Regions from separate parts of the Planococcus sp. TJ-307 genome, predicted to be linked through region 4. Evidence: riboswitches for the same ligand, from Rfam matches in the RefSeq annotation. Region 4 holds a riboswitch; each other region holds the start of a gene.
What was found. A riboswitch is a leader RNA that binds a small molecule or an ion and turns the genes downstream of it on or off. The one in region 4 is predicted to bind S-adenosylmethionine.
Positions count from the first base shown of each region.

Region 1: another riboswitch for S-adenosylmethionine. It lies ahead of AC4EHK_RS16840 (methionine ABC transporter ATP-binding protein); the one in region 4 lies ahead of mmuM (homocysteine S-methyltransferase).
Region 2: another riboswitch for S-adenosylmethionine. It lies ahead of AC4EHK_RS01650 (sulfite oxidase-like oxidoreductase); the one in region 4 lies ahead of mmuM (homocysteine S-methyltransferase).
Region 3: another riboswitch for S-adenosylmethionine. It lies ahead of AC4EHK_RS04680 (methionine biosynthesis PLP-dependent protein); the one in region 4 lies ahead of mmuM (homocysteine S-methyltransferase).

Region 1 is NZ_JBZDOJ010000005.1:160,839-165,962, reverse strand. Features, by position in the region: gene AC4EHK_RS16850 (MetQ/NlpA family ABC transporter substrate-binding protein) at 1-203, opposite strand, end outside; gene AC4EHK_RS16845 (methionine ABC transporter permease) at 254-922, opposite strand; gene AC4EHK_RS16840 (methionine ABC transporter ATP-binding protein) at 915-1,940, opposite strand; SAM riboswitch class I at 2,029-2,133, opposite strand; gene AC4EHK_RS16835 (thioredoxin family protein) at 2,168-2,494, opposite strand; gene AC4EHK_RS16830 (toprim domain-containing protein) at 2,500-2,838, opposite strand; gene gcvH (glycine cleavage system protein GcvH) at 3,034-3,414, opposite strand; gene AC4EHK_RS16820 (arsenate reductase family protein) at 3,493-3,846, opposite strand; gene AC4EHK_RS16815 (acyl-CoA dehydrogenase FadE) at 3,952-5,124, opposite strand, start outside.
Region 2 is NZ_JBZDOJ010000001.1:342,515-347,638, reverse strand. Features, by position in the region: gene AC4EHK_RS01670 (ThiF family adenylyltransferase) at 1-217, opposite strand, end outside; gene AC4EHK_RS01665 (ATP-binding cassette domain-containing protein) at 307-945, opposite strand; gene modB (molybdate ABC transporter permease subunit) at 950-1,633, opposite strand; gene modA (molybdate ABC transporter substrate-binding protein) at 1,630-2,400, opposite strand; SAM riboswitch class I at 2,573-2,684, shown strand; gene AC4EHK_RS01650 (sulfite oxidase-like oxidoreductase) at 2,766-3,428, shown strand; gene AC4EHK_RS01645 (phosphocarrier protein HPr) at 3,517-3,783, opposite strand; gene AC4EHK_RS01640 (BglG family transcription antiterminator) at 3,823-5,124, opposite strand, start outside.
Region 3 is NZ_JBZDOJ010000001.1:973,040-978,163, forward strand. Features, by position in the region: gene metC (cystathionine beta-lyase) at 1-978, opposite strand, end outside; gene AC4EHK_RS04680 (methionine biosynthesis PLP-dependent protein) at 962-2,095, opposite strand; SAM riboswitch class I at 2,169-2,273, opposite strand; gene AC4EHK_RS04685 (hypothetical protein) at 2,448-2,723, opposite strand; gene AC4EHK_RS04690 (LLM class flavin-dependent oxidoreductase) at 2,875-3,882, shown strand; gene AC4EHK_RS04695 (hypothetical protein) at 3,965-4,135, opposite strand; gene AC4EHK_RS04700 (hypothetical protein) at 4,326-5,124, opposite strand, start outside.
Region 4 is NZ_JBZDOJ010000001.1:67,301-72,424, reverse strand. Features, by position in the region: gene AC4EHK_RS00340 (diguanylate cyclase) at 1-568, opposite strand, end outside; gene AC4EHK_RS00335 (nucleotidyltransferase domain-containing protein) at 992-1,777, opposite strand; gene mmuM (homocysteine S-methyltransferase) at 1,870-2,805, opposite strand; SAM riboswitch class I at 2,995-3,099, opposite strand; gene solA (N-methyl-L-tryptophan oxidase) at 3,324-4,493, shown strand; gene katG (catalase/peroxidase HPI) at 4,591-5,124, opposite strand, start outside.

The DNA of each region.
Region 1 (5,124 bases), on a different contig from region 4:
ATGTAATCCTGGTATGTTTCAATTTCAAGTTCAATGCCCTGCTCTTCTAGAATCGGTTGTGCCTGTTCTAAAATTTCAGCGTGGGGCACGTTCGAAGCGCCAACGCGCAATGTGCTCGATTCTTCTTCTTCGCTTGCCCCGCCATTTCCGCATCCTGCGAGTACTAAAGCTGTTAGTGCTGTTCCTGCTACAAATTTCTTCATCTGACTCTCTCCCTTTTCATGTGTTTTTATATAGTACGGAAAATCCGCTGCTATCGTTTGTCTGACTTAGTTGTCACCCAATCACCTATAAATTGAATAACGAAGACGATGATCAAAATTAAGATCGTTGCCATTAACGTGACATCTTCCCGGCTGCGCTGGAACCCGTCCAAGAAAGCCAAAGTCCCAAGGCCGCCTGCGCCAATGATGCCAGCCATTGCCGTGTAACCGACTAATGCAATGGCCGTCACCGTGATTCCGGAAATTAAAGCCGGTTTCGATTCAGGCAACAGGACTTTCCAAATGATGGTGCCGGTTGTCGCGCCCATAGAACGGGCAGCTTCGATGACCCCTTTATCAATTTCTTTCAAGGCAATCAGCACCATGCGTGCATAAAATGGAGCTGATCCGATGATCAATGCCGGCAATGCAGCGTTGGGTCCACGAATAGAGCCCATCAAGAATAACGTAAACGGAATCAATAAGATAATCAGGATGATAAAGGGAATCGAGCGGAAAATATTCACGAATGCCCCTGTCAGCCAGTTGACGACTTTGTTTGCCCATAATTGCTTTGGCGCTGTCAAAAACAGCAAAATACCAAGAGCCAATCCAATAACAAATGTAAATACTGTGGACAATGCCGTCATGTAAAGTGTTTCAATAGTGGCTTCCCACATATTGTCCCAATCGACGTTCGGGAATAATGATTCAATCATTGTGCATCACCTCCGCTTGGACATCTTCTAACCGAAGGAATGCCAGTGCTTCTTCAATTTCTGCTGCTGAACCTTTCAATTGCAGGATCAACGTTCCATATGCCCCGCGCTGTGTGTGCGAGATATTGCCTTGAACAATGTTGACTTCCACTGCATGGCTGCGGATCAACTTTGTCAGAATCGGCTGTTCAGTTTGGTCTCCAACAAAGACCAATTTTACCAACTCGCCTGTCGGATACAATTCCCGAAGATTTTTGATGGTTTCGTGCGAATCACCGGAATCGGTAACCTGTGCCACAAAACGTTTCGTGATTTCTTCTTTCGGCGATTGGAAAACATTCAGAACATCGCCAAGTTCAACCACCCGGCCGCCTTCCATGACCGCCACACGATGGCAAATCTTGCGGATTACATGCATTTCATGAGTGATTAACACAATGGTCAAACCCAATCGTTTGTTGATGTCCACCAGCAGATCCAGGATGGCATCGGTTGTTTCTGGATCGAGTGCAGATGTTGCTTCGTCACACAACAAGACTTCCGGATCATTCGCCAGTGCCCGGGCAATGCCGACGCGCTGTTTCTGTCCGCCTGAAAGTTCCGATGGATACGCGTTTTCACGGCCAGTCAATCCAACCAGTTCGATCAACTCTTGAACTCGGTTGCCCCGCTGTGCTTTTGCCACTCCGGCAATCTCGAGCGGGAACTCGATATTCTCTCTTACTGTTCGAGACCATAACAAGTTGAAATGCTGGAAAATCATGCTGACTTTTTGGCGGGCCTTGCGCAATTCTCCACCTTTAATCGCTGTGATCGTCTGCCCGTTAATTTCGACTGTTCCTGAAGTTGGTTTTTCCAAACCGTTCAACAACCGGATCAACGTACTTTTACCAGCTCCGCTGTACCCGATAATGCCGAAGATTTCACCATCGGAAATGGATAAATCGACTCCGTCAACAGCTGTAAGAACTGCTTTGCCTGTATCGAATTTTTTCGTTACTTTTTTTAACTCAATCATCTCTTGAACACCCCTAGATTCTAAAAATAAAAAACCCTTCCGCGCAGAACTGAGCAGAAGGGCAAACGTATATTATACGGAAACCAATCTCTCATCTTCCAAAGCTTTCGCTTCGTGTGATTTGGCACCATTTCATTTTCATGACGGTTGCCGGGCTTCATAGGGCACTTCCCTCCACCACTCTTAATAAGAGTTTTGATATGAAATTATTTTATCAGAATCTCAATTTACCATGACGTGCTAAATTCGTCAACAGATTTCAACTTATCATATAAATATGGGACCGAATGGAAAGCATAAATCTTTTCCTCAATTTTGCCATTCTCCGTAATTAGCAGGCACGGCACACTTTCCACTTGGTATAAGCCTGCAATTTCTTGGACATAATTCAAGTTGGCTTTGCCGATTTCAAGATCCGGCAGCAGTTCTGTGACGACTGTCAACATCTTTGAAGCGACCTGGCAAGTCCCGCACATCGGCGTATATAAATAAAACGCAGTGGTCCGTTTTGTGTTTTTTTCTTTGATCCATTCTTTATGTGTCCATTCTTTCATCTTCTTCATCCCTCTATCAATAGCTTGTTGACCCGGACATTCGCTGCAATCAGCACATCCATCAAAATGCGAAGCGGTGTCGTTGAAACTTCCTTGTAGCTGCGATTCACATAGAAATGGCGGGCTTCCGGGAATTCACGTTTGACTAACTTCCGCAACTTTTCTCCTGAAGAATCGGCATCCACCAATATGATAATATCCTGATCTTCGTAAGGCAATAATAATTCTTCAAGCCGCGATGCACTTACTGTACCATTTGTGCAAAGAATCGTCACGGGTTCTGCAATGAGCGGCGCAATCCTCGACTTGTCGCTGATTCCCTCCACCACAATCACCTTTCCCATAAACATTCACCCCATCGAATATAGAATAAGAAAAGTCCTATTACTCAACTATACTAATTAATTCAATAGTTTCAAGAATATCACCTTGACGCCATAGAACCCTATTTCTTTCCTTGGGCCGTTTCAGCATTTTTTCCAATTCTATTCGGGGAGAAAAAAACAAAAAAGCGCCTAGGCATAGGCGCTTTCCAAAGTTTACTCGTTTGTCATTTCTTTGTATTGGTCTGCAGTCATCAGTTCGTTGACTTCTTCTTCAGAAGGGGCTTCGATAACCACCATCCAAGCTTGCTCGTAAGGAGATTCGTTGACGAATTCCGGGCTGTCTTCAAGCTCAGAGTTGACCTCAACTACTTTTCCGCTGATAGGTGCGTATAGTTCCGAAACCGTTTTAACAGATTCTACGCTGCCGAAGGGCTGATCTTTTTTCAGTTCTTCGCCAACTTGCGGAAGCTCAACAAAAACGATATCTCCCAATTCAGCCTGTGCGAAATGAGTAATTCCGATACGCGCATTGCCATCTTCGATTTTGACCCATTCGTGTTCTTTTGAATAACGAAGTTCTGCTGGTGTGCTCATCTTGACCCCTCCAAATTATGTAGTTCATTCATGTTCAGTTTGACATAAACAGCCGTGAAACACAAGATGACGCAGCCTTTATAACCAGCTCGTCCGGTAGTCCTCTTCTTTAAAGCCCAGTGTCACCTGTTTGCCGTCCCAAGCAAGCGGACGCTTGATCAGCATCCCGTCTGAAGCCAATAATTCCAGCTGCTGTTCTTCGGTCATGTCTGACAGCTTGTCTTTCAAGCTCAGTGAACGATAGACCAAGCCGCTCGTGTTGAAAAATTTCTTCAACTCCACCCCGCTTGCCTGGTAAATCTCTGTCAATTGTTCTTTTGTTGGCGGATTTTCTGCAATGTGAATTTCGTTATATTCGACACCGTTTTTTTCCAGCCAGCTTTTCGCTTTTCGGCACGTTGTGCATTTTGGATAAGCATAATAGGTAATCAAGTTAGAACCCCCTTTTTTCAAGCTTACCAAAAAGAACCCAAACGGTCGACGACAAAAAAACAGGCCAACCCAGATTTACTGAGTTAGCCTGTATTGAGAAAGCTATTACACAACGTATTTTTCGACATCGATCAGCTTGACAGCCGCTTCGCGTTTTTTCGCAATGACATTGTAAGGCGTTGAACGAGTCAATTTACGCAATGCAGAAAGCATCATACGTTGGTTGTCGCCTTCGATGGCTGCGATCAATGTTTCTTTCGCATCTCTTTCGATCTGGTCGAATGCTTCTTGGCAATAAATCTGCGTATACAATAGTTTCTGCTTGGCCTTTTCTTCGCCTGAAGCAGCGATTGCTTTTTCTGTACGCAATACGACCGACTCCATCGCAAAGACGCTGCTGACAATATCTGCGATGTTGACTAAAACTTCCTGCTCCGCTTCCAGTTTTGTCCCGTAAGTCTGAGCGGCAAGACCGGCCGCCAGCAAAGCGATCTTCTTAGCATTTTTCACCAAGTATTTTTCTTGGGCCAGCGCTTCTGTGCCGACTTCTTCTGGCATCATCATCAACAGCTCTTCTTGAAGCTGCTGTGCGTGCTGCAACAACGGCAATTCGCCTTTCATCGCTTTACGAAGCAATGTTCCTGGTACTAGCAAGCGGTTGATTTCATTGGTGCCTTCAAAAATACGGTTGATGCGTGAATCGCGGTAAATGCGCTCGATTTCGTATTCCTGCATAAAGCCGTATCCTCCGTGTAATTGAACACCTTCATCGACGATGTAATCCAAGGTTTCCGTGCCAAAGAATTTATTCAGTGAGCACTCCACTGCAAATTCAGCGATCGAGTCAGCCACTAATTTTCCGTCTGCCTGCTGCTCATCCGTAAATCCGCTCATGCGGTCTTCGAACAACCCAACTGTGCGGTACACAGAACTTTCAACAGCATACAATTTAGAAGCCATCGTTGCCAATTTCTCGCGCGTCAAATTGAAGGAAGAAATCGGCGTCTTGAACTGCTGACGCTGGTTTGTATAAGGAATTGTCAATTCCATGGCGCGTTTCGATGCACCAATTGTGCCGACACCCAATTTGTAACGACCAATGTTCAAGATGTTAAACGCAATAATGTGTCCGCGTCCCGCTTCGCCCAATAGGTTTTCCACAGGAACTTCTGCGTCCTGCAAAACCAAGGTGCGTGTAGAAGACGACTTAATGCCCATTTTCTTTTCTTCCGGTCCAACAGAAACACCTGGATATTCGCGTTCTACAATAAAGGCCGA
Region 2 (5,124 bases), 280 kb from region 4:
TTTCGGTGAAAAGCTGTTGGCGCTGCAAATTCGACAGCTCTACATAATCGCGGTCGACCAAGTGTATGGTTCCGATACCGGCACGCGTCAGTGTTTCGGCAATAGCCGATCCTAATGCTCCACAGCCGATTATTGTGACAGTTGATAAAGCCAGCTTTTCCTGGCCGGTTTGGCCAAGCGGCTTGAATAGGACTTGTCTTGAATAGCGTTCATCCACGTTGATTCCCACTTCCTATCGCTTGATCGCTCAAGCCATTTCTTCATTATAATAAGTTTACTGTTGGCATTTCCAAACGACAGTCTGCTTTAATGGCCCGTTTCTTCGGTCATCCGGCCTTTTTCAATCCGCATCACCCGGTCTGCCAGCTTTTCAGCATCCGCAATCCGATGAGTCACGAAGATAATTGGGATTTGCCATTGCTGGTGAATCCGCAGCAGTTCATCCTGGCAGCGGTCACGATTGGCGTCATCCAAAGCAGAAAAAGGTTCATCAAGCAACAGAATATCCGGCTGTACGGCCATTGCACGCGTTAACGCGACACGCTGCTTTTCACCCCCAGAAATCTGGTGCGGGTATTTGCCAAGCAGACCGGTGATGCCTAGAATTTTTGTCAGTTCGGTAATATGCGATACATCTGCCCCCCGCGACAGTGCGTACAGAATGTTTTGTTCGACGCTCAAATGCGGAAACAAGGCGTAATCTTGAAACAAATAACCAACTTTTCTTTTCTGGATCTTTAATGGTTTTTGTTCTCCGCTGAAAAAACTTCTGCCATTCAAGGAAATCGTACCAGCATCCGGGTGGACAATACCAGCCAGGCAATTCAATAGCGTGGTTTTCCCCGAACCGGAAGAGCCGACCAGCGCCAAGATTTCCCGGTCCAGCTCGAATTGCATTTTTAAACTGAAATGGTCCAATTGTTTTTGAAAATCAACTAAAAGCATGGGCTCATTCCCTCCCGATTCGTATGGCCGTTTTTTTGCGCCAATAATTGACCCAAGTGATCGCAGCGACTCCAAGAGAGGAAATAATCACTACCCAAAACAAGGCTTTTTCCATATCTCCTGCTTCATAGGCAAAGTAAATCGCTAATGGCACCGTTTCTGTCACCCTTGGAATATAGCCGGCAATCATCAAGGTTGCCCCAAACTCGCCGATGCCGCGTGCAAAAGCAAGAATCAGACCTGCCAGAATGCCCGACCAGGCCAGCGGAAACGTGATGGTCCGAAAGATGCGCCATTCAGAGACACCCATTGTCCGTGCCACATTCTCCCAGCGAGGATCTACTTTTTCATAAGCTGCAAGGACGCTTTGGTACATCAGCGGCAATGAAACAACAAATGAAGCTATGGCCGCACCGATCCAGGTAAAAACAACACGGAACCCAAACCATTGTTCCAGTAAGATGCCGAGCGGACCATTAGCACCGAACAAAACAATCAAACCAAAGCCAATGACCGTCGGTGGCAAAACCAACGGCAGCAGTATTAAGGCTTCCACAAAGCTTTTGCCGAAAAAGTCGCGCCTGTTCATCAATCGTGCCAGAGCCAGGCTGACCAAAAACACAAAAAATGTGGAAATAACTGCAACTCTCAACGACAGCCATAGCGGAGACAGATCATAGGGCATCATGGTGTTTCTCCGTTTGGCGCCAAAAATCCGTACTCTTTAAGAACTTCCTGGCCTTTTGGACCAGTGACAAAATCCAAAAAAGCTTCTGCGGTGGGCTGTTTTTGGGAAGCCGCTACGACAGCACCTGGGTAAACCACAGGACTTATTTGTCCGGGCACTTCGAGCGTCCCGGTTATTTCCTGGGAAATAACCGCATCGGAGGAATAGATGACGCCGAGTTCAGCGTTTCCGCTCTCGATATAAGTTACTACTTGCCTTGCATCTTTGGCATAGACAAGGCGGCCTTCAAGCGGCTGCCATAAATTTTGGTTGGCCAGCGCCTGCTTCGTATAATTTCCTAGTGGTACACTATCAGGTTCTCCGACTGCAATGGTTTCTTCTGTACTCATTAATGTTTCCACAAAATCGGCTGTTTCCGGAAACTTTTCGAGCGAAGCCAGGACCAGCCGATTTTCAGCGAAAGATACAATGCTGTTTGATTCGACAAGCTGCTGCGATTGAAGCAAATTCATATCGTTTTCACTGGCAGACAAAAACAGATCCGCTGGCGCCCCTTGCTCGATCTGGCTCCGCAGTTTGCTGGATGATCCATAATTAAAGCTCAGTTCAATATCGGGCTCTGCCTTTTGAAATTCCTCTTCCATCTTCCCCATTACTTCCGTCAAGCTGGAAGCTGTTGAAACCAACAGCTCCCCGTCGCTTGCCGAAGTGTTGCTGCAACCGCTCATGAAGAGCGTCAAACTTATAAGACCGATCATTTTTTTCATTTGGAGGACTCCTCATTTGCATCAAGTAACGTTTATTTCCGATGACCAAAATTCTCTACGTCTTTCTAGTATAACGCCAGCGAGAGAGAAGCTGAATAATTTTCCGAATAATCTTGTAAGAAGCGGATAGATTAGGTAAAATGAGGCAAGCAAAAAATTAAATACTGCACCATCCTTATCAAGAGAGGCAGAGGGAAATGGCCCGACGACGCCCGGCAACCGCCAGTTCACGAACTGGAATGGTGCCAAATCCAGCAGAGCTTAGAAGTTCTGAAAGATGAGGAAGAGAAATTCACCAACAGACAGCCACTCTTCCACTTTTCAGCGGAGGAGTTTTATTAATTTTAGGGAGTGATTGCATGAAGTTGAGCAAAGCCGAACGGATTAAACGAACACGGGTCCCTGTAGTGGATCCTGCGCTGGCTGAACGCCTGCCGCCTGGACAAGTCTTGACCGAGCGCTTTCCTGTTCTGCACGAAGGCGAAGTGCCAGAATACGACATGGCTACATGGACATTGAAAATCTTTGGGCAGGTCGACAAGGAAGTCACCTTGCATTACGATGACTTGTTGAAATTGCCGCAAACGACCGTGACCCGCGACATCCACTGTGTGACACGCTGGTCCCGCTTCGACAATACCTTCACCGGCGTCCGCTTTATCGACTTGATGAAAGAATTGGGCGTCACGCCAAAAAGCGGCTACGTCATGCTTCACGGCGATTATGACTACACGACCAATGTTGCTCTGTCAGACCTTGACCGTGAGGATGTGCTGCTCGCCCATTCTCTTGACGGCGAGCCCTTGACGGCCAAGCACGGCTACCCGCTGCGTTTTGTAGTGCCCCAATTGTATTTTTGGAAAAGCGTCAAATGGGTCCGCGGTATCGAGTTTATCGATGAAAATCAGCCGGGCTTTTGGGAACAGAACGGCTTTCACATGAACGGCGATCCGTTCCAGGAAGAACGTTTTTCCGGTGAAGATTTGGAAATTCCGGATGACGAATGGGAGAAAAAAGATTTCGACTGATTCCAAAGATTATTCCCCATGAAAGTTGTTTACCCACAAAGAACCCGAGGAATCAGAAATGATCCCTCGGGTTCTTTGTGGAAACGAGCTATTTAGCCAATCCTTCTTTTTCCATCACACTTTCAATTTCTTTGATGGCGTCTTCTTCGTCTACTCCCACAATACTCACTTTAAACTCGGAACCGTAAGCAATCCCCAAGGACATCACCCCTAAAATAGACTTTAAATCCACCGTCCTTTCCTTATGAAGCAAATTTACTTGTGAATCGAATTTATTTGCCAGACTTACCAGAATGGCAGCTGGACGTGCATGAATTCCTGCCTCGTCTGTAAGTGTAAATTGTTTTTCCACCATAATGCTTCATCTCCTTTTTTCGTCGAATATCTATTGAATTCAAAAGGCGATCACTTTCATAAACTCTTCGTAGGTTCTGGCTTTGATCAGCCTTTCAACCAGTGCGCTGTTATGAATGATTCTGCCAAGTACATCGTACATAAACTGCAAATCTTCCCGGCTGTCTTCCATAACATTCAGCAGACAGACAAATTGAACTGGCTTATCTTTCCATATAACAGGTTTTTTCAGCGTACAAACCGTTAAAAAAGTCGTTTTGGAATGCGGTGTGATGGGATGTGGTATGGCCACTAAATTGCCAAAGGAAGTCGGTGCGGCTCTTTCGCGCTCGTATATCGCCTTCAGGCAGCCTTCGTCTACCAATCCACGTTCGAACAGTCTTTCGGTTAAGAATTCAAGAATTTCTTCTTTTGAGCGCAGCTCTTTTCCGAGAAACATTAAGTCTTTTTGAAAATATGAAGTGATGTTTTGCCCATCCTTTAAAATGAACTTTTCAATTTTTCGAATGTCCGCCTCTCCCAAAATCGCATTGACGACAATTACGGGGATGTCCAATTCTTCCTGTATCGGAATCGAACTGATAATAAAATCAATGCCATCCAACTTATACTGTCCGAGCTTGTAATATTCGGTTGTGCCGGCTACATCTAGGCTATCGCCAAACTGAGACTTTAGTTTATAGTAAATCAATTGGGCTGTTCCCAATCCTGAAGCACAGACAATCAAGCATTTTTTCGGGACAATTTCAGATTTTCTACGCTCAATGGCAGCCGCAATGTGGAGGGCTAAATAGCCGATTTCGTTTTCATCAATGACTGACCCAATTGCCTTGTTTATGGCCAATCCTGCGATAATACCGGCTTCGAATGCCACGGGATAATTTGACTTAATGTCCTGCAACATTGGATTTCGAATGTTCATACCATATTTGTAGCGGTTTACAGCGGGTTTTAAATGAAGGCTTAAGGCGAGAATCAATTCTTGATCATCCAGAATGCCTAAATTGAGCTTTAATTCAATGCTTTCCAAAGCCCTTCTCACCAGCTCTGAAATTTCTTGTTGGATTACTTGTTTGACCACTTTTTCACCTGCTGCCGGATGCGCAGCTATTTTGGTGCCAAGTAAATGCATAGCAATATAAGCTACTTCCTCCAACGGAAACTCAACAGCAAACCTCTCCTGCACCTTGCTTACAATCTTTTCAGCTACTTTATATTCTCTTTGCTTTATTATTTCATCAACGTCTGCTGGGAATAACGTAACGTTATAGCCTTCTTTTAGCCGTTTATAGGCGATGGCCAAATGAATCACTAAATTGTTGATAGCAATGTCAGATACAAA
Region 3 (5,124 bases), 910 kb from region 4:
AGCACCCAGGCTGACAGCAAATACGGGAATTCTCAAATGATCCACAAAGACACGGGCTGATTTTTTATCAGCTAAGCGGAAGGAGAGAACGGCGCCTGCGCTTCTGGCCTGGCGTTCGTGAATCGGATTGCCAGGATGAAATGAAAATCCTGGGTAGTAAACTTCTTCGATCAATGGATGGTTATGCAGATATTCTGCGATTGTGCGTGCCGATTCGGACGACTGTCCCAACCGGGCACCCAATGTCTTGATGCCTTGAATCAGCAAGTAAGAATCTTGTGCGCCTAGAACCGAACCAAAAGTATTTTGAATAAAGCCCAGCCGGTTTCCAAGTTCTTCATCTTTAGTCACCGCAAGTCCTGCGATGACATCGCTGTGTCCTGACAGGAATTTCGTTGCGCTATGGAGAACGATATCTGCACCAAGCGCCAACGGATTCTGGTAAAGGGGCGTCATGAATGTGTTGTCGACGAATGTCAGGCAGCCATTGGCTTTCGCTAGTTTTGCAGCGATTTCGATATCTGTAATGTTCATGACCGGATTAGATGGAGTTTCCAAATAAACCACTTTCGTATTCGGCTGAATCGCGTTCGCCATTTCGTTCAAATCGGTCATATTGACGAATGTGTATTCGATATTAAATTTGTCCAAAACTTCGGTAATGAACCGGTAAGTTCCCCCGTAGACGTCCTCTGAGACGAGGACGTGATCACCTGAAGATAGGAGCATGAAAGCGGAAGAAATAGCGGCCATTCCTGATGAAAAGGCAAATCCACGTTTGCCGCCTTCTAGGTTAGCGATAGTTTCTTCCAATGCCAGACGAGTCGGATTTCCAGAGCGGCTATAATCAAAAGGCCCAAACGAATCAAGACTCTTCTGATGAAATGTGGAAGATAAGTAGATGGGTACGTTAACGGCCCCAGTTTGCGGGTCAACTCCGGTAGAGTGGATAAACTTGGTTTCAATACGATCCGTCATATTCAACAACCTCCTCTTTCAATTTCGAAAATGCCTGCGACAGGTCAGCAATTAAATCTTCAGCGAGTTCGACACCGACCGAGAAGCGCAAGAGCCGGTTGCAAACACCGCGTTTGGTGCGTTCTTCAAATGGAATGTCTGCATGGGTTTGGGTAGCGGGATACGTAATAAAGCTCTCAACGCCGCCTAAGCTCTCGGCAAAGGTAATTAACTTGATGTTTTCCAGGAAAGGCCCGACCCATTCTTCTTGCTGCAAGCGGAATGACAGCATGCCGCCTCTTCCGGGATACAGTACATCCGAAATCGCGGGCTGCTCGGCAAGAAAAGCGGCAATCGCTTTTGCATTGGCTTCATGTTGACGCATGCGCAGAGGCAAAGTCTTTAATCCACGGATTAGCAGCCAAGAATCAAAAGGCGACAGTACCGCGCCGACGGAGTTATGGAACATCGAGAGTTTTTGACAGATGCTTTCTCCTTTTGCAACAACTAGACCCGCGAGAACATCATTGTGTCCGCCAATGTATTTTGTGGCACTGTGGATGACGATATCTGCTCCCAATTCGATCGGCTGTTGGAAGAAAGGAGTAAGGAAAGTATTGTCGACAATCAAGAGCAGATTATGTTTTTTTGCCAATCCGGCATAAGCGGCAAGGTCGATTTCCTGCATCAGCGGATTGGTCGGTGTTTCAATAAAGAGTGCCCGGGTATTTATCGTAATTTTTTCTTCGGTGTCCTGTACATCTTCAAACGCTGCATATTTCGGGTGGATATTGTAAGCTGCTGCAAAATGGTCCAATAGGCGATAAGTTCCGCCATAAATATCTTCCGGCACTAATAGTTCATCGCCTGGACGAAAAAGAGACAAAACCAGTTGGATGGCTGCCATGCCGGAACTACAGGCAAATCCGGCATCAGCGCCCTCAAGTTCTGCAAATCCTTCTTCCAGAACAGAACGCGTTGGATTTTTTGTTCGTGTGTAGTCATAGCCAGTTGATTGCCCAAGCCCTTGGTGTTCATAGGCCGTCGATAAGTATATGGGCGGGTTGACCGCTCCCGTTGCCGCGTCGCTGCGATTGCCTAGTTGAACCAATAACGTTTCCAAGCTGTGTTTTGTCATTTCACTCATCCTTTCAACAATAAAACAGGGGCTGTTCTTCAAAAGAAGAAAGCCCCTGTCTGGAAATGCATTCTTCTCATCTGGTAGGCAGCGCCTATTGGAATTAGCACCGTAGTCTTCGTCAGACTGGTTGCTGAGACTTCACAGGGCCAAGTCCCTCCGTCTCTCTAGATAAGAAATATCTTATGAAGTTATAAGTCGTTCTGTTTCGATGTTTTTAATCTTAAATCATTTAGTAGAGGAAAGCAAGGATGAAAACCAAATAGTTGAAATAAAAAGAAAATTGAAAAGGGAAGATAGGGGGAATTATTGTATATGATTCTAGTACTTGCATCACGCAATTGCGCTTTTCTTATTGTTCAGCTCCTAGGACCATAAGCCACTCCAGCTGTACGGCTGAAGAAACGCCGTTTCGCCGGAGCGTCTTATGCCCATCGGACCTCCACGGGCGCTTGCGCTTTTCTTTGTCCAGCTCCAGCGCCCAGCTCTTCGGGTCATAAGCCAACCCGACTGTGCGGCAAAGAGCGCCGCTTTGCCGGTCTGGCTTATGCCCGTCAGAGCTACACGGGCGCTTGCGCTTTTCTTTGTTGTCCAGCTCCAGCAGCCAGATTCTAGGGTCATAAGCCACTCTGGCTGTGCGGCTAAAAAACGCCGCTTCGACAGCGTGTCTTATGCCCGTCGAATCTACATGGCTGCTTGCGCTTTTCTTGTTCTGAGCAGGAAAAAGGAAGTTTTTGTGAAATATCGCTACAATGGAAGGGAATAGGAGTGGAATAGATATGGAAATTAAGAAATTTGAAAATATACCATTGGGTGTGCTCGATTTGGCGCCGATCAATGAAGGTGCGGAAACGGCACAGACGTTTATAAATAGTGTGGAATTGGCACAGCATGTAGAGCGGTTAGGATTCCATCGTTATTGGTTGGCGGAACATCACAATATGCCCGGTATTGGGAGCTCAGCAACATCGGTCCTGATTGGCCATATTACAGGCGCGACAGAGTCTATTCGTGTAGGTTCAGGCGGAGTTATGCTGCCGAACCATGCGCCGCTTGTGATTGCCGAACAATTTGGCACATTGGAAACCATCTATCCGGGCCGCATTGATTTGGGCTTAGGCCGTGCACCTGGGAGTGATCAGGCAACTGCTTATGCATTGCGCCGGACATTGCAAAGCAGTGGAGATGATTTCCCTCAGCAGGTGGCAGAGCTGGAAAACTACTTTTCAGAAAATCCGGTGGGGCGTGTTCGTGCTTATCCCGGAACTAATTTGAAAATTCCGCTTTGGCTGCTTGGATCAAGCGGATTTAGTGCACAACTTGCCGCATTGAAAGGGTTGCCGTTTGCATTCGCCAGCCATTTTGCGCCAGATTATATGATGCAGGCGCTGCAGCTGTACCATCAGAACTTCAAGCCTTCTTCCGTTTTGGCATCACCATATGCCATGCTCGGGGTTAACATCATTGTGGCGGAAACTCAGGAACGTGCTGAATGGCTTGCGACTTCATCTCAGCAGCAGATGTTCTCGTTGATGAGAGGGGAGCCGACGACGTTCCAAGCGCCGATCGACAACTTAGAAGAGGTATGGACAGATCGAGAAATTGCGATTTTCCGTGACAAGCTGGATTCCGAATCGATGATTGTCGGAACACCAGACATCGTCAAACAAAAACTGAAGAACTTTATTCTTAAAACAAGAGCCAACGAAGTTATCGTCAACTCGCCGATTTTCCATCAGGAAGACCGCTTGCGTTCGTATGATTACGTGGCAGAAATGATGAGTTAAGCCAAAACCCCGTTCATTTTTTTGAACGGGGTTTTTTTGCATAAAAATGGCCTCTCTGTTGCAGAGAGGCCATGATTTGACATCAATGAAGATCTTTCACTTGTTCATCTTCCCGCTGCCGCCGTCTTGGAATCTCGTCTTCTTCATAAGCTGGATAGTCAGGTGCGCCTTCGCCAATCATGTTCAGAACCGCATTGAAATCGTCGTCTATACGAAGTTCAGCTTCACGGGGATCGAGTACTTTGCGTTCCATTATGATTAACCTCCTTGTATGATATTGTGCAGCTAGCTGGCAATGAACGCGGAGTCCTTATCTACTTCTATTATACAGGCTATTCTGATAATAAAAAAGCGGGGTTACTTGGAAATCTACAGTTCTATTTCTACTGGTTTTGTTAGCTAAAAAACCGCTGGAGCAATGGCACCAGCGGTTTTTAACGTATTTATTGCTGATTGATTTCTGCGTTCATAACCATCGATTCAAAGAACAAAGAAGGTGAGTCTTCATTCCACTCAAGAGAAGGGAGGTCTGCTGTTCGTTCATCTAGATCACCATAAGCAAGCTCTGTTCGTAGGTCATCGGTCAATTCGAGTTTGACGTATGGACCTTCCGGCGTCAGCCAGTTTAGCTGGGACAAGCGGTTTTCAAGTGAAAAAGTGATCCATTCATCTTCCGCTTCTTCCGTTTCAAATAACGGTTCTGGAGCAGCCATTAACCATGTCTGGCTCGAATGTTTAGGAGGCAGCCACAAGTTTTTCGACAACACACCTTCTTCAGTGGTAAATTCAGCAATCTCATGGCGCAGCTCCTGCACCCATTCACCATTGCCAAGTTGCAGGCTGCGGGATACATAGACGTTGCCAATCAGAATTTCACCAGCGTCTTTTGTGAATACTCCGTAAGGATTAGTTGTTGGATCTGGACCATAAAGTGCTTCATCGAGTCTAACGGTCGGTTCAGGATTCCAAGACTTAAATTCCGCATTTTCCAATCCGTTGACGTTCAATGAGAAAGTATAAGGAATCCAACCGGTATTTTGGATTTCTTCAAAAATAATGGACGTGCCGTTTGGCAGCGATCGGTCAACCAATGTGTACGTGCCAACGTCCAATCCAAGAAACGTCATATTGTATATTTGTGTAAAGTCTGAGCCATTCTCACTGGTTTCGGGTTCACTGAGTGTAATGAACGTCGGTTTTTCAACTGATAAAGAAACATTATTTTGCGAATAAAGTTCCACT
Region 4 (5,124 bases):
CAATGTACTCGACAAAGAAAATCGAAATGAGTCCACCGATGATGGAAATAATCCAGTAAACAGGGATCAAACTTTTCAAAACAAGAAAATCACTAATAAGAATGCTAATGACTATGCTGAAGACAATGTTTGAAAACAGAATCATCGCAAAACCCTTTTTATAAGAACTTGCATTAGCACTAAATTTTTTAAATAGCTTATGAATAATGATGAAGCCGATGATTAAAGCGATCATTAAGATGGCGGCAGCAAAAGCTGATGTCGTCAGGCCAAAAATGAACCTTCCAAATATAATAACTACTGCACTGATAGTAGCTTGGGGTATCCCTAAAAAAAGGACAAGCAGCATAACCGGTATAAATCGCAAATCTACGATAGTTTCAGTTGTTACTTGTATAGAGAAATACATCAGCAAAAATCCTAATGCTCCCCCTGCTATTCCGTCAGCCAGTACGGCTTTTCTGTAAGACTCATCTAATCCAAGTTTCTTTCTAAGTTGCAAATAAATAAAAATCAAGGCAATGAGAACACATAAATTTATGAACAAGTTATCAATAAGATCAAACAAAAAGATTTCCTCCGCCTATGTTTATTGGAATAATATTACAACAAAACTATTAATTTCACATTTTTTATTTATTTTAATAATATATCATATAAATATTGTTCAATTATTCTCTTTTCGAATCTTTTACAGTCACTTTTCGGCTTTTGTCACAATATCTCTTTATTTCATTAACAACATTGAAGCCCCTCTCTTCCGCCATATCCATAAACTTTTGAAAAGAAAGAAAGTCACCAGCTGAACTGACCCTCCAAGTGATGGACACTATAAAAAAAGATGACTTCGGTGAACTACCGAAGTCATCTTTTGGATACCTATTCCAGCTGCGGGGTTTGTCTTGATAAACTTTCCATTTCAATGAGGCTCAGTTTCCCCCAAAAATCTCTTTTTGATTTATTAGGAATAGATATTCATCCGATAAATTGATTATTTCCAGGTCTCCTGCAAAGTATCTCTAAACAATTCGTCCAGCATTTCCGTCGGATCCTCTACCTCAACCACAAGGTTTCTTGTATACTCCTCGAGCCGTTCCATTTCGCTTTCCAAAAAATCGTTAATCACCTCAATGCGATCCTCTAAATCCATTTCGTCGCCTGCCAGTTTACGTTTCAACAATCGTTCAATTTGTTTTTTCAATTCACCTGTAGGAACGATATCTTCCATTAATTCATTGAAGCCAATTGGTGGTGTCGTATTGTACTTTTCAATCCAGTTGCATGCCAAGATTGGGCGCAGCACATAAAAATATTTTTTGATTTTGACTTCTGGCCCCTGAAGATATTCCTGGTAATTGTTTTTTGCCATGTTTAAATAATGGTATAGCATAGAATTCGGATAAAATACATCTGACTCCAAAGAGCGCATGTGATCAATAAACGAGTCTTTTTGATAATAGATGATGTCGCTTCGCAGCCATTCCAAAAGCGGTGGATTGCTTTTTCGAAACAGGCGAAGTGCTTTAGTCAACTCCCAGCCACTTATGTCCAATAACTCACTAATCGGTTCTTCAATCACGTCTCTCTTTACAGCACTTCCTTGTGGATCAATCGAGAGGTACCATGCCGGCAAATGAATATAAATAAACCGAACATCGTAATCACTGTCTTTTGAAGGAAATCCCCATGCCCGACTTCCAGATTCAACAGCGTATAACACCTTCACATTAAATTTTTCCTCTATGCCGATTAACTTCTGCTGGATAATTTCATTCATATGTATTCCCCTTTGTGAGCTTGTATCTATTAAGTTTATCGGTTATCAAAAGAAATTGAAATCTTAAGATCAAGCTCGACGGATCTTAATCTTTATTCACGCGCCCAGGCCGCAATGCCTGCAATGTCTCCTGGTGTTGTTCTGCAGCACCCTCCAATCATGTGGGCACCTGCTTCATACCATTGGCGTGTATTCAAGGTAAATTGATTTACTGAAGTTCCTTCACCCCAGGTCTTGCTCGACGGATCATATTCTTCACCTGAATTCGGATACACAATGATGGGTTTCGCCGTTTGGCTTTTCACTTCTTTAATCAGCGATTCGATTAGGTGGGGTGCTGAACAATTGATGCCAATTGCGGCTGCTTGCGGTTGTTTGTCCAGCCACTCTGCACACTTTGAGATTTTGTCTCCATCACTTATATGACGTTCATCTTTTGCGCTAAAACTGAACCACGCATAGACCTCTGGAAATTCCTTTAATACTGCCACAATTGCTTTGGCTTCTGCCAAGCAAGGAATGGTTTCACACGCTAAAATATCTGCACCTGCATCGATCAATATACGGATCCGTTCCTTATGGAAATTTATTAGTTCCTGTTCGCTTACCGCATAATCGCCGCGGTATTCAGAGCCATCTGAAAGAAAAGCACCATATGGGCCGACAGAGGCAGCCACAATTGGCTTTGGCCTGTTCGACCGGTTTTCCACCCTGCTCCAAAATTCATCCCGGGCCTCTGCTGCAAGTTTCACCGATTTTCCGATCAGGCTGTTTGCTTCGTCCTCGCTCAATCCTTTTTCTTTGTATCCTTCAGTCGTTGCCTGGTAGCTGGCGGTGATGGCGCAGTCTGCACCGGCGTGGAAATAGTCCAAGTGAACTTTTTTGATTAGCTCGGGATTTTCCATGAGCACTTTTGCCGACCATAGACGATCATGTAAATTGCAGCCATACTCCTCAAGCTCTGTCGCCATTGCACCATCAACAATAACAATAGGGAAGTGATTTAAAATTTGTTCGATCGGGTTCATTCCACAACATCCTTTCCACATTCAAGCTTATTGCAACAACTCTGGATCTAAAGAAGCTGTCGGTCTATCAAATAAGTACACTTTGGAATTGGGCGCAAGTCACGCGGCTGCTGTCCCGAGTAGCGTGTCTACGCAATTTTCTTGTTAAATAAAAAAACCTCTTCCAATAGGAAAGAGGTTTTGGCCGAATTCTTATCTCTCAGAATAAAACACTCTGCAGGAATTAGCACCTCTCATACAAATGATGGTTGCTGGACGTCATAGGGCCTGTCCCTCGGTCTCTCTTGATAAGTTATTTAGTTTTTGCATATTAACGATAGTATGGGACATTGCCTCTCTTGTCAAACACATTTTGCTTCAAATATGGACTTGTCTAAAGGATGGAAGGGGCAAGGCGCACAATGAACGATTGACAATCCATCAAATCTTCCATACGATCTATTAATAATTCACATGCGATTTTTCATAAAGCTGTTATTTTGAAACTGACTTTTTTCCACAAAGAATGGAGCGAGAAAATGACTAAACAAGCTGTTTTTGAAGTGGCGATAATTGGTGCAGGAACGATGGGAATGGCGGCTGGTGCTTTTTTGGCGCAGCAAAAAGTAAAGACTGTCTTGATAGATGCCTTCGATCCGCCGCATAGCCATGGCAGCCATCACGGCGATACCCGCTTGATCCGTCATGCGTATGGGGAAGGCAGGCAGTACGTAACGTTAGTAAAACGGGCCCAGCAATTGTGGCAAGAACTGGAACAGCAAACAGGATATAAAATTTTTGAAAATACCGGCGTAATCGGCCTGGGTCCGGAAGATTCGCCTTTTTTAGTGGAGATGATGGCTTCTGCGGAGAAGCATAACCTTTTGTTAGAGCTGATGACGGGCTTGGAAGTTAATGCGAGATGGCCTGGATTTTCTGTACCGGATCATTTTATTGGCTGCTTTGAAACACAGTCGGGCATTCTGTACAGTGAAAATGCCATTCTGGCCTATAAAGAAACCGCTCTTGCACATGGTGCGAGCTTCGTTCCAAATACAAGGGTTCAGCACATAGACCTGAATGATGAACAAGGTGTCAAGATTTCCACTGAACGTGCGACATTTTATGCCAAGAAAGTCATTGTCACGGCGGGAGCCTGGGCGGCAAAGCTGTTGCCGGATTTAACGCTGCCGCTTCAACCCACTCGCAAAGCTGTTGCTTGGTTTGAAGCACCTTCCGACTTGTACGATGCTGTTAATTTCCCTGCTTTTTTTGTAGAAGATCAGAATAAGAAATTTTATGGTTTTCCTAAGTTGAATGGTGGCGGGGTCAAAATTGGGAGATCCGATGGTGGGCAGCCGATCGATCCAGATCGTCAAACGCAAAACTTTGGATTATACGAAACAGATGAAAACGACTTGCGGGAAGGGCTGGAACGTTACTTGCCTCAGGCAAATGGCAAACTGGAGCAAGGCAAAACGTGTCTATACACACTTTCAAGCGATAATGATTTTATCGTTGATGTTCATCCGGAAGACAGCCGTATTATTTTTGCCTGCGGGTTTTCCGGACACGGTTTCAAATTTGGCAGTGTCATGGGAGAAGTGTTGAGCCAACTGGCTATGACAGGCGAAAGTGAGCTGGATATTTCCATCTTCGCCCTCAACAGATTTGGTTTGCAGCCTGAAGCACAGGAAGGCTCGCGATAACAAGTTTCTGAAAAAGGTGGAAGTGACGAAAATCCACCTCCTTATTCCACACAAAAAAATCCCGGTCAGCGCAATGTGCTGACCGGGATTTTCCTTATTAGTTTTCTAGGTTGAAACGATCAGCGTTCATCACTTTGTTCCAAGCTTTGATGAAATCGCGAACGAATTTTTCTTGGTTGTCGTCTTGTGCGTAAACTTCGGCAACTGCGCGAAGAATCGCATTTGAACCGAATACGAGGTCAAAACGCGTTGCTGTGCGAACAACTTCGCCTGTCGTGCGGTTTTTGCCTTCGTATTTATTGAATTCTACTGGCATCCACTCGATGTTCATATCCAATAAGTTAACGAAGAAATCATTTGTTAACACGCCGACTTTGTCGGTGAAGATTCCTTCTGTTGCTCCTTGGTAGTTTGCACCGAATGCACGCATACCGCCGACTAAAACAGTCATTTCTGGAGCTGTTAAGCCAAGCAAGTTCGCTTTATCAAGCAGCATTTCTTCTGGGCTTGTAGCGTATTCTTTCTTCTGGTAGTTTCTGAAACCGTCTGAAATTGGCTCCAATGGCTCGAAGCTTTCTGCATCAGTCTGTTCTTCAAGTGCATCTCCACGGCCTTGCGTAAATGGTACCGC